DNA from 3 places in the Halomonas sp. BC1 genome. Region 3 is predicted to be linked to each of the others. Evidence: predicted binding sites of a transcription regulator. Region 3 holds the regulator's gene; each other region holds the start of a gene.
The links. Region 3 encodes PhoB, which activates phosphate uptake and scavenging genes when phosphate is short. Its sites were predicted from a motif close to TGTCATANNNNTGTCANA; they were not measured.

Region 1 (3,277 bases), on a different contig from region 3:
TGATCTGGCGCGAGGTTTTGGGGTCCAGGCTGGCGGTGGGCTCATCCACCAGCAATAACTTGGGGCTTTGCAGCAGTGCGCGGGCGATGCCGACACGCTGGCGCTGGCCACCCGACAGCGCGTCGGCGCGCTTGTCGATGGCATGGGGCAAGCCCACCCGCTCCAACAGGCGAAATGCTTCAGCAACGGCTTCCTGGGGGTAGCGGCGCAAGAAGCTGCGCCAGAAGCCGACATAGCCCAGCTGGCCCGACAGCACGTTTTCCATGACGGTCAGCCGGTCGACCAGGGCATATTCCTGAAAAATCATGCCCATGGAGCGACGTGCGTGACGCAGGCGGCTGCCCGACAGCTTGGTCAGTTCGGTCTCTTCCAGGCGGATACTGCCCTGGCTGGGCTCCACCAGACGATTGACGCAGCGGATCAGGGTACTTTTGCCTGCACCCGATGGCCCAATCAGCGCCATCACTTGGCCTTTGGGCAGCGATAGGTGAATATCGGTCAGCGCGCGGTCGCCCGTCGGGTAACGCTTGCCAACGCCAGTGAGTGTCAACATGGGGAGTGCCTCGTTTGCTTGTCGCTCAAAACGCTTGTGTAGAACATCGATTCAAAGACAATTGATTCAAAAACAGCTTTTTCGAAAACAGCTGACTCGACTCCATAACGCGTCGGCCAGAAGGTTGCCCTCCTGGCCGACAGGGTCACGCAGCGCTGGAATCAATCGCAGTCGTAAGTGACGCCATTGGCATCGGCAATGGTGCGGATGACCGACCAGTGCTCTTCATAGCTGATGGGGATGAACTGCGCTTCGCCAGAGTTCTCGAACTCCGCCTGCAGGGCGGTGCCTTCCCAGTCGTAGCTGAAGAACGCATCCTGGATCTGCTGCTGCAGTTCGGGCGTCAGGTTGTGGGCGGTGCCGTATGCCGTGGTGGGGAAGGTTTCGGAGGTGTAGATCACCTCGTAATCACCCTCGTTGATGACACCCCGTGACAGCATGCGATGGGCAACGGAGTTGGCAATGGCCGCCGCATCGTAATCCTTGTTGATGACGCCCAGGATGGAGTTGTCGTGGGAGCCGGAGAAAGCCGTCTCGAAGTCATCACCGGCTTCCAGACCGTACTCGGAGCGCAGCAGCGCGGACGGTGCGCGGAAGCCCGAGTTGGACGTTTCGGAAGTGAAGGCCAACTGACGACCCTGCAGGTCTTCCATGCCGTCGATACCGCTACCGGGGTAGGTGATGATCTCCATTTCGTAACCGTAGCTGCCATCTTCGGCCGCCATGATGGCGAAGGGACGGAAGCCGCCACAGTTGACCGCTACCGGTACGCCACCGGTGTTGAAGCCAGCCACGTGCAGACGGCCAGCGCGCAGCGCTTCCTGCTGGGCAGCATTCGACTGCACCGGGAAGAACTGAACGCGTTTACCCGTCGCTTCGCTCAGGTGATCCAGGAAACCCGCCCATACGTCGGCGTAGACCGCCGGGTCTTCAACCGGCGTGTAAGCAAAGACCAGCGTGTCCGGATCGACCCACCGAGACTCATCGCTGGGGATATCGGCCACCATGTCGCCATCGTTGTCCACGTAGCGTGAGGAGAGGTCGGCAGCCGCATTCATCGCACTGAAAGCGAAGGCACTGGCAACGGCAGCACTGATCAGGGTGCGCGAGAGTGACACGGTAGAGAGACGAGAGGATTGCATGGATCACCTAGCGGGGTAGTAAGAGGTGGATGTATCCTGACGCCCCAGGATGACAGCGGCGGGTCTGGCGGGTGACAACTTCGTGACGTCTACATGACACCCGCGTGAACGACCTGCCGCTCTGGCGGCTCACTGCCCCACGCAACAGCCACGCCGTTCCACGAACAGGCTGTTCCCGGCAATCTTCTTCGCTTGGTGCTTGAGTTCGGAGAGCTGGCTGGCAATGTCCAAGGCCTTGCAGTGGCCCGGGTCACTGATGGGCTTGACGGCTACCGACACGCTGACGAAAGGGAAAAAGCTGACGCCTCCCTGACGGCTTTCGATGGAAAGCCCGCCTCTCTGGCAGTCCTCTTCCTCGTAGAAACTCGGGGCCATGACCTCGAAGGAGGCCAGAATCTGCTGGCACACGCTCTCCCAGTGCTCCAGCGGTAACAGCATCATGAAGTCGTCGCCACCGATATGCCCGATGAAGCCCCCCGCGCTTTCCACCTGAGCCTGCAACAGCCGCGACAGCGAGATGATCACATGGTCTCCGCGGGCATAACCGTAGGCATCGTTGAACGCCTTGAAGTTATCCAGATCCACGTAGGCAGCGGCAAAGCCATTGCCCTGGCTCAGATAGGCCGTGAGGGTTTCATTGATCAGGATGTTACCGGGCAGCCCGGTGAGTGGATTGGCATGGCGCGCCTGACGCACCTGGATGGCGGTGATCTCGCGCAGCAAATCGACGATATTGCCCATACCCAGATACTGCCCTTCGCCATCGACGATGACGAAGTCCTCCTGTTCGATGTCGCGGCTGTCGGTCAGCTGCTGGCTCAGCGTCTCCAGGGGCATGTCGGCGGCGGCCACCAGCATCTTGCGATCGGCGATGTCCAGCACGCAGCGCTTGGCGTACAGCGAATGGCTATAAGGGTTGGTGAACAGCGTCAGGAACCCGTTGCGCCGCACCACGGCAATGGGCACGCCCTGTTCGATCACGGCCACGCAGCGCAGATGCGGCGTTTCACGAAACCGTTCCGCCAATGTGGGCACTGACACACTGGGCGCCACGGCCTCCACGCTGCGCAGGATGGTATGCGCCGTACGCCCAGCGGGAGTTTTCAATTGCGTGGTGGCGGGCAGCAGCGTATTGAGCTGAACAGGCGGCTGAACGCTGGGACGTGCGAAGTAGAAACCCTGCAACAGCGCCAATCCACGGTCCAGCTCCCACAGGCACAGGTGCTCTGCCGCGGTTTCGACCCCTTCTGCGATGAGCTGGCAGTCGAGGCTTTTGGCGACGTCCAGTATCGAGCGCAGAAACTCCCGCTTGGCGGGCTCCTGATCGATGCCGGAAATGAAATGGCGGTCCAGCTTGACGAAATCCGGGCGCAGCTCCGCCCAGTGACGCAGGCTGGAGTGACCGGCCCCCAGGTCATCCAGGGCCACCTGAAACCCCATGTCGCGGTAGTGGGCCACCGCCTGGCGCATCAGGTCGTAATCGTGGATGGGCACGTGCTCGGTCAGCTCGATCACCACCCGCTCAGGCGGCAGGCCACTCTCCTGAATGAAGCCCAGCGTCAGCCCCTCGCGGAAATCACGC
Region 2 (3,277 bases), on a different contig from region 3:
CGATATGATCATCGCGATCATTCAGGCAAGGAATATAGCTGAACGTCTCGCCACCGGCCTCCATGAAACTGTCGTGAATCTCCTCCTTGATCTCTTCGAGGGTTTCCACACAGTCGGAGGAGAAAGCAGGTGACAGAATGGCAATGTGCTTGTGGCCCTGCCTGGCCAGCTCGGCCACATGATCCACGGTTTGCGGGCCTACCCACTTTTCCGGGCCAAACTGTGACTGGAAGGCGGTATCGACCTCCTCCTTGCTCAACCCCAGACGCTCACGCAGCAGGCGCGTGGTTTTCTGGCACTGGCAATGGTAGGGGTCGCCTTCCATCAGATAGCGTTCCGGCACACCGTGGTAGCTGGCCACGAGCTTGGTGGGACGGCTTTCAAAGCCGTCGTACGCCTCTTGCACCGAGTTGGCCAGCGCCTGGATGTAAGCCGGGTGTTCAAAGTAGGCCGGCACCGTGCGCAGGTAGGGCTGCCACTTCATCTTCATCAACGTGCGAAACGCCTGATCGTTGGCGGTAGCCGTGGTGGGCGAGCCGTACTGCGGGTAGAGCGGGAAGAACACGATGCGCTCGCAGCCCTTCTCTTTCATGCGATTCAGCACGCTTTCCGTGGAAGGGTTGCCATAGCGCATGCAGAAATCGACCTCGACACTGTCGCCATACAGCGCTTTCAGCCGGGCGGTCATCTTTTCCGTTTGTGCACGGGTAATGGTCAGCAGCGGGCTCTCGTCTTTTTCGGTGTTCCAGATGCTTTTGTAGGCATGGCCCGACGTAAAGGGGCGCTTGGTCAGAATGATGAGCTGCAGCAGCGGTTGCCATTTCCAACCCGCATAGTCCACGACCCGCTTATCCGACAGGAATTCGTTGAGATAGCGCCGCATGGACCAGTAGTCAGTCGCATCGGGCGTCCCCAGATTGGCCAGCACCACGCCCACCTTGGCGGGGGCAACCGGAGGATGACTGCTTGGCGCGTGGGCCAAGCGCCCTTCACCGGGTTGATCCTTTACAACGCTGTCGGCCATCTCACTTACTCCTGGGGGCTGTCGATCATTCACAATGGTCTAAATCTTATCACTTTTCAGCAAAGACGCGGGATAAAGTTATACTATCAACATAATTTGTATAACTGTAGGCCAACCCATGTCCAAGCCTTTGCTACTCATTCTGGGCGACCAGCTTAGCCCGTCGCTTCCGACACTTCGCCAGGCCCCTGAAGGCGCGGTGGTGGCGTTCTGCGCCAGCAGGTAGAGCAGTTCCTGGCATCGCCCCCCACTGCCGCCGGTTACGAGCAAGCCGCTCACACCCAAGGATACCCCCCACGAGGAGCGCTCCTCATGAGCCGTTTCGCCACGCTGCATGCCGAACCACCGGTCACGCTCTACCACGATGGACACTGCCCCTTTTGTCGCGTCGAAGTGGCCTGGCTAGCCAAGCACCGACACCACCAGCGCATTCGCCTGATCGATATTCAGCACGAGGATTTCGACCCCGGCGCATTGGGGCTCAGCTTCGAAGCCATGATGGGGCAACTGCATCTTCAGGATCAGCAGGGAAACTGGTATGTCGGGATGGATGCCAGCCGGGCCCTGTATGCCGTGTTGGGCTACAGGCGGCTGGTAAGACTGTCTTGCTTGCCTGGCCTGCGCGCCGTCATGGATGCAGGCTATCGGTTCTTTGCCCGTCGCCGAATTCGGCTGGGCCAATGGTGGGAAAAATGCGGGTCACGCTCGCGCAATCAGTGATGCCTGGGCGTCAGAATACCAGCGGCATACGCGAGGTCAGCGGCGCGCTGTAGTGGGCGTCGCGACCGATGACTTCATCCTGAGGCACGTGCTGAACGAGGTAAGCCCGGTGGATACCGGCCCGCTTGAGTTCGAGGTACACATCGTCCAGCGCTCGAAACAGCATAGGCTTGCCACGCTGGGTCAGCATATGACGCTCACCCTCGACGTCTTCGAGCTCGACCTGATAGAAACGGCTACCCGAATGCGTGATTACTCGGATTTCAAAATTGTCATGACGTTCGACGAACTGTTTAAGCTCTTTAAGTTCCATGGTTCCCTCCTGTTATTGGTCATCGCCATGGAGCACAGCATGCCTTTGCCCCATGACAATAGTATTACCTTGGCACTATCCCCCTAAGAGGGCAATAACAGAAAAGAGTTCCTGACCGAAACGTCAAGATGTGTGTCGTATTACTGATATTCCGAGGGGTCGATGGCCTTGCCAAGCGAGTTGCGATCGATCCAGTTGCCCCCTTTGGTTTCCTTGTAACGGAACACGACCTTGTCGCCAATGGTGACAGGTAATTCCGCATCTTCTGTCTGGTAGCTGTACTGCTCCCCTTCCACTACCAGGTGGTAGCGGTAGAGATCGGGCATGCCCAACCACTCTTTGAAGGGACCTTCACGCTCTAACGACTGGAGCTCACCCCGACCTTCCAGCTTGGGAAGCCGCTTACGGTTACCGCGCCTAAAACCACCTGCCATGCGTTACTCCTGTCTATCTACCAATGCGATTGACCCACGCTTCTCATCCCGCCCTTCCAGTGAGGGTTACCCAGACGACTCAGCCAACGGGGAGCGCATTATACGTGCTCCCCCCTCAGCCTCAAGTCAATCGCCGAAGGCTTCACCGTAACTATCCGGCGCCAGGTCTTCGAAGCGCGTGTATTTGCCTATGAAGGCCATGTGTACTGTCCCGATGGGACCATTACGCTGTTTACCAATGATCAGCTCAGCCAGGCCCTGGTTATCCGGGTTATCGCGGTTATACACTTCGTCGCGATACACGAAGGCAATGACGTCTGCATCCTGCTCGATCGCTCCCGAGTTATGGCTCACGATGCCATCCGCTAGCCAGCACGCGTCACCGGGGACGGTCAAATCGAAGACCTCTTCTTCACCGCAAGGGCGTATCTCGACGATTTGGTCCCAAAAGAGATCGCTGGAGGCAATCTGTGTCAAAGCCACATCGCCCAGCGCATCTGCATAGCTGCCAAGGGTTTCCCGGGAAGGAGCAAAGCTAAAATGGGACGAGCCACCATAAGATGTGCCACGCACTGCAGCCATTTTCCGGTGACTCACGCCTTTAGCAAGCATGGCCTGTTTGACATGCTCGAACACCTCCTGGGGCAAGGTATCGATATTGGTGTTCGCCACGACGGATGCCGCTTTCAGCGGTGCTAACGACGCCACCTGATGCCCAAAAGCCCCAATTTTCTGTGCAAAGCGCTGCTGTTGATCGCTTCCCGACACGTCGGCGGTATACCAACC
Region 3 (3,277 bases):
AATGACACATGAGTGATGTGTGACCAGAGCTCTATGCCAATATGGCACACTTATACAGGGGTTGTGCAGGAAGCGGATAAGGAGGAGCGCAAAGCGTCATCGAGCCCTCAAGCCGGGCCGCTGACTCGCTTGGCAGGGAAGACACAGCGAAAGGATGCCCCCTCGCCAGGATGTGACTCTATGTTGAGCTGGGCCTCGTGGCGCAGCAGCACGTGCTTCACGATGGCCAGGCCCAGACCCGTCCCTCCTGTTGCCGTACTACGCCCTTTATCCACTCGATAGAAGCGCTCGGTCAGGCGGGGGATATGCACCGGATCAATGCCATCGCCATCGTCCTCGACCTCGATACACCCGCTGCCGTTGGCGGCCACCGACCAGCGCAACGTGATCTGACTGCCTTCCGGGGTATAGCGCACGGCATTGAAGGCTAGATTGGAAATGGCGCTGCGCAGCTCCTGCTCGCTGCCGATCAAGCCAGCGTCGCTCTCCAGAATGACCTGCACACTGTGCTGCTGCCTGGAGAGCGCCAGGGCGTCTCGGCGAATGCTGTCGAGCATGGGGCCTACGGCCAGCATCTGGTGATCATCGCCTCCCTGGTCGATTTCCAGCCGTGACAGCAGCAGCAGGTCGTTGACCAGATTCTGCATCCGTCGCGTCTGCTCCTCCATCTGTACGATCCCTTTACCCAGGCGGGGAGGCAGCAGCTCCTTGAGGTCGCCGTAGGTTTCCAGGTAGCCCGACAGCACGGTCAGCGGAGTGCGCAGTTCATGGGAGACGTTGGCGACGAAGTCACGCCGCATCTGCTCCAGGCGGTGCAGACGCGTAATATCACGGGCCATGACCAGCCGCTCGTCATCGCCGTACAGAGTGATCTGATACTGGAGGATGCGCCGCTCGTCGATCGGCGAGGTCAGCGTCAGCGGCTCGCTGTAGTCGCGGGCATTGAAGTAGCTGATGAAGCGAGGGTCGCGCAGCAGGTTGGTGATGTGCTGGCCACGATCGTGGGCGGTTTGCAGCCCCAGCATGTCGGTGGCCGCGCTGTTCCACCACTCCAGGTCGCCGTGGCGGTCCAGCATCACCACGCTATCGCGCATGGCTTCGGAGGACTCCTGAATTCTCGCCAGCGTCGCCCGTAAACGACTTTGGGTAATGCGCTGGCTTTTCTGGTAGCGATAGAGGCGGTCGAACAGCTCCCCCCACATGCCCTTGGCCGCCGGGGGCTCATCGTGGGGGTGAAGCGTCAGCCAAAGGAAGAGCGCCCGAAACTGACGCAGATGATAGACCAGACAAAACAGCAGCCCCGCCGCCAGCCCGACGCCAGGGTAATCCACCAGCCATCCCAGGCAGAGGCCCAACAGGGCCAGCCAGATGATGCGCCAGATCTCACGGCTCCACAGGCGCACGCTTACACTCGCGCAGAGAACCGGTACCCGGTACCGCGCACCGTTTGAATCAGATTTTGATGAGGCTCGCCCAGCGCTTTACGAAGACGACGAATATGCACGTCCACCGTGCGCTCTTCCACGTAGACGTTGCCACCCCATACCTGGTCAAGCAATTGGCTGCGCGTGTAGGCGCGCTCCTGATGGGTCATGAAAAACTGCAGCAGACGATACTCGGTAGGCCCCATTTCCAGCGCCTTGCCATGGGCGCTGACCCGGTGGCTCACAGGGTCCAACAGCAGACCATTGATTTCGATGGGGTCTTCCACGCCACGCGGCGTGGCACGGCGCAGCACGGCCTTCAGGCGGGCCACCAGCTCACGGGGGGAAAAGGGCTTGGTGATATAGTCGTCGGCACCCGCTTCCAGGCCCTGGATCTTGTTGTCCTCTTCGCCCTTGGCCGTCAGCATGATGATCGGCAGCTCGGCGGTGGCTTCTTCGCGCTTCAACCGACGGGCCAGCTCGATGCCGCTGGTGCCCGGCATCATCCAGTCCAGCAGCAGCAGGTCGGGCTGGTGGTCGACGACCATGGCGTGGGCATCCTGGGCGTTGTCCGCTTCAAGCACGCGATAGTCAGCCATTTCCAGCGCCACGGCGATCATTTCGCGGATAGGCGCCTCATCATCGACGATCAGTACGGTCTTGGCGGTCATTCCAGGGCCTCACGGTGCTCTATACAGGAAAGTTCAATGACATGCGTGTGACGATAACACCATGACTTGATGACAGTTCCATGACACACAATCAATTTAGCCCGCCACCGGCCACCAGCTCAAGGCAATACCTGCAAAGACCAGCAGACCCGACCAGTGGTTGTTCAGGAAGGCCTGAAAACAGCGGTCACGATCACGCCCGACGATCAGCCACTGCTGGTACACGAACGTCGCCGCCATGCCCAGCAACCCCAGCCAGAAAAAGCCCCCCAGCCCGACGCGCAGCGCAACCCAGCTCAGCAGGGCCAGCACGCTTGCCTGCAGCAGCCCGATGATCAACCGGTCAGCACGGCCAAACAGCACGGCGGTCGACTTGATACCGATTTTCAGATCATCGTCACGGTCGACCATGGCGTACTGGGTATCGTAGGCAACGGTCCACAGCAGGTTGGCACTGAACAGCAGCCAGGCTTCCAAAGGCACGTGGCCCAATACCGCGCCAAACGCCATGGGAATGGCCCAGGAAAAGGCCGCGCCCAGCACCACCTGCGGGAAGTGGGTGTAGCGCTTCATGAACGGATACACGAAAGCCAGCAGCACGCCGCCCACCGACAGCAGCACGGTGAACCAGTTAGTCAGCAGCACCAAAATGAAGGCAGCGGCGACCAGCGCCACGAACAGCAGCTGGGCTTCGGTTTCGCTGATGCGTCCCGTGGCCATGGGGCGCTGGCGAGTACGCTTGACGTGGCCATCCACATGGCGGTCGGCATAGTCGTTCACCACGCAGCCCGCAGCACGCATCACGTAGACACCGGCAATGAAGATGATCAGCACGGAGCGACCCGGCACCCCTTCTGCAGCCACCCACAGCGCCCAGAGCGTCGGCCACATGAGCAGCCAGGTACCAATGGGCCGATCCAGGCGCATCAGCTGAAGAAAGTCTGCCAGCCGGGCCCAACCCGTTGGCCGCAATAGAGAACGGTCCATGCTCATGCTTACCTCGTGAAAGAAACTCCAGAATAGCCTAGCGCGAGGGCAGGCTCAGCGCATCGGCCATGGTCGATAAAAAATACTCTTGAACCAGCAGCGACAACCCCGCGTGCTGAAAGACCGAGCGACGCCCCCACTGGCTACGCCCCTTGGCGGGGGCACCCCACGCCGTGAAGCGCGGGAGCGACACCG

Region 1: the regulator PhoB is predicted to act here: its motif matches at 1,777-1,794, upstream of phnD (phosphate/phosphite/phosphonate ABC transporter substrate-binding protein).
Region 2: the regulator PhoB is predicted to act here: its motif matches at 2,109-2,126, upstream of B7L72_RS01770 (DUF6482 family protein).

What each region holds. Positions count from the first base shown of each region.
Region 1 is NZ_LFGS01000008.1:58,171-61,447, reverse strand. It holds gene phnC (phosphonate ABC transporter ATP-binding protein) at 1-553, opposite strand, end outside; gene phnD (phosphate/phosphite/phosphonate ABC transporter substrate-binding protein) at 715-1,695, opposite strand; gene B7L72_RS07560 (bifunctional diguanylate cyclase/phosphodiesterase) at 1,825-3,277, opposite strand, start outside.
Region 2 is NZ_LFGS01000004.1:34,958-38,234, forward strand. It holds gene hemH (ferrochelatase) at 1-1,024, opposite strand, end outside; gene B7L72_RS01765 (thiol-disulfide oxidoreductase DCC family protein) at 1,337-1,744, shown strand; gene B7L72_RS01770 (DUF6482 family protein) at 1,755-2,057, opposite strand; gene B7L72_RS01775 (hypothetical protein) at 2,198-2,491, opposite strand; gene B7L72_RS01780 (replicative DNA helicase) at 2,618-3,277, opposite strand, start outside.
Region 3 is NZ_LFGS01000017.1:76,172-79,448, forward strand. It holds gene phoR (phosphate regulon sensor histidine kinase PhoR) at 108-1,403, opposite strand; gene phoB (phosphate regulon transcriptional regulator PhoB) at 1,406-2,095, opposite strand; gene ubiA (4-hydroxybenzoate octaprenyltransferase) at 2,192-3,082, opposite strand; gene B7L72_RS13435 (chorismate--pyruvate lyase family protein) at 3,120-3,277, opposite strand, start outside.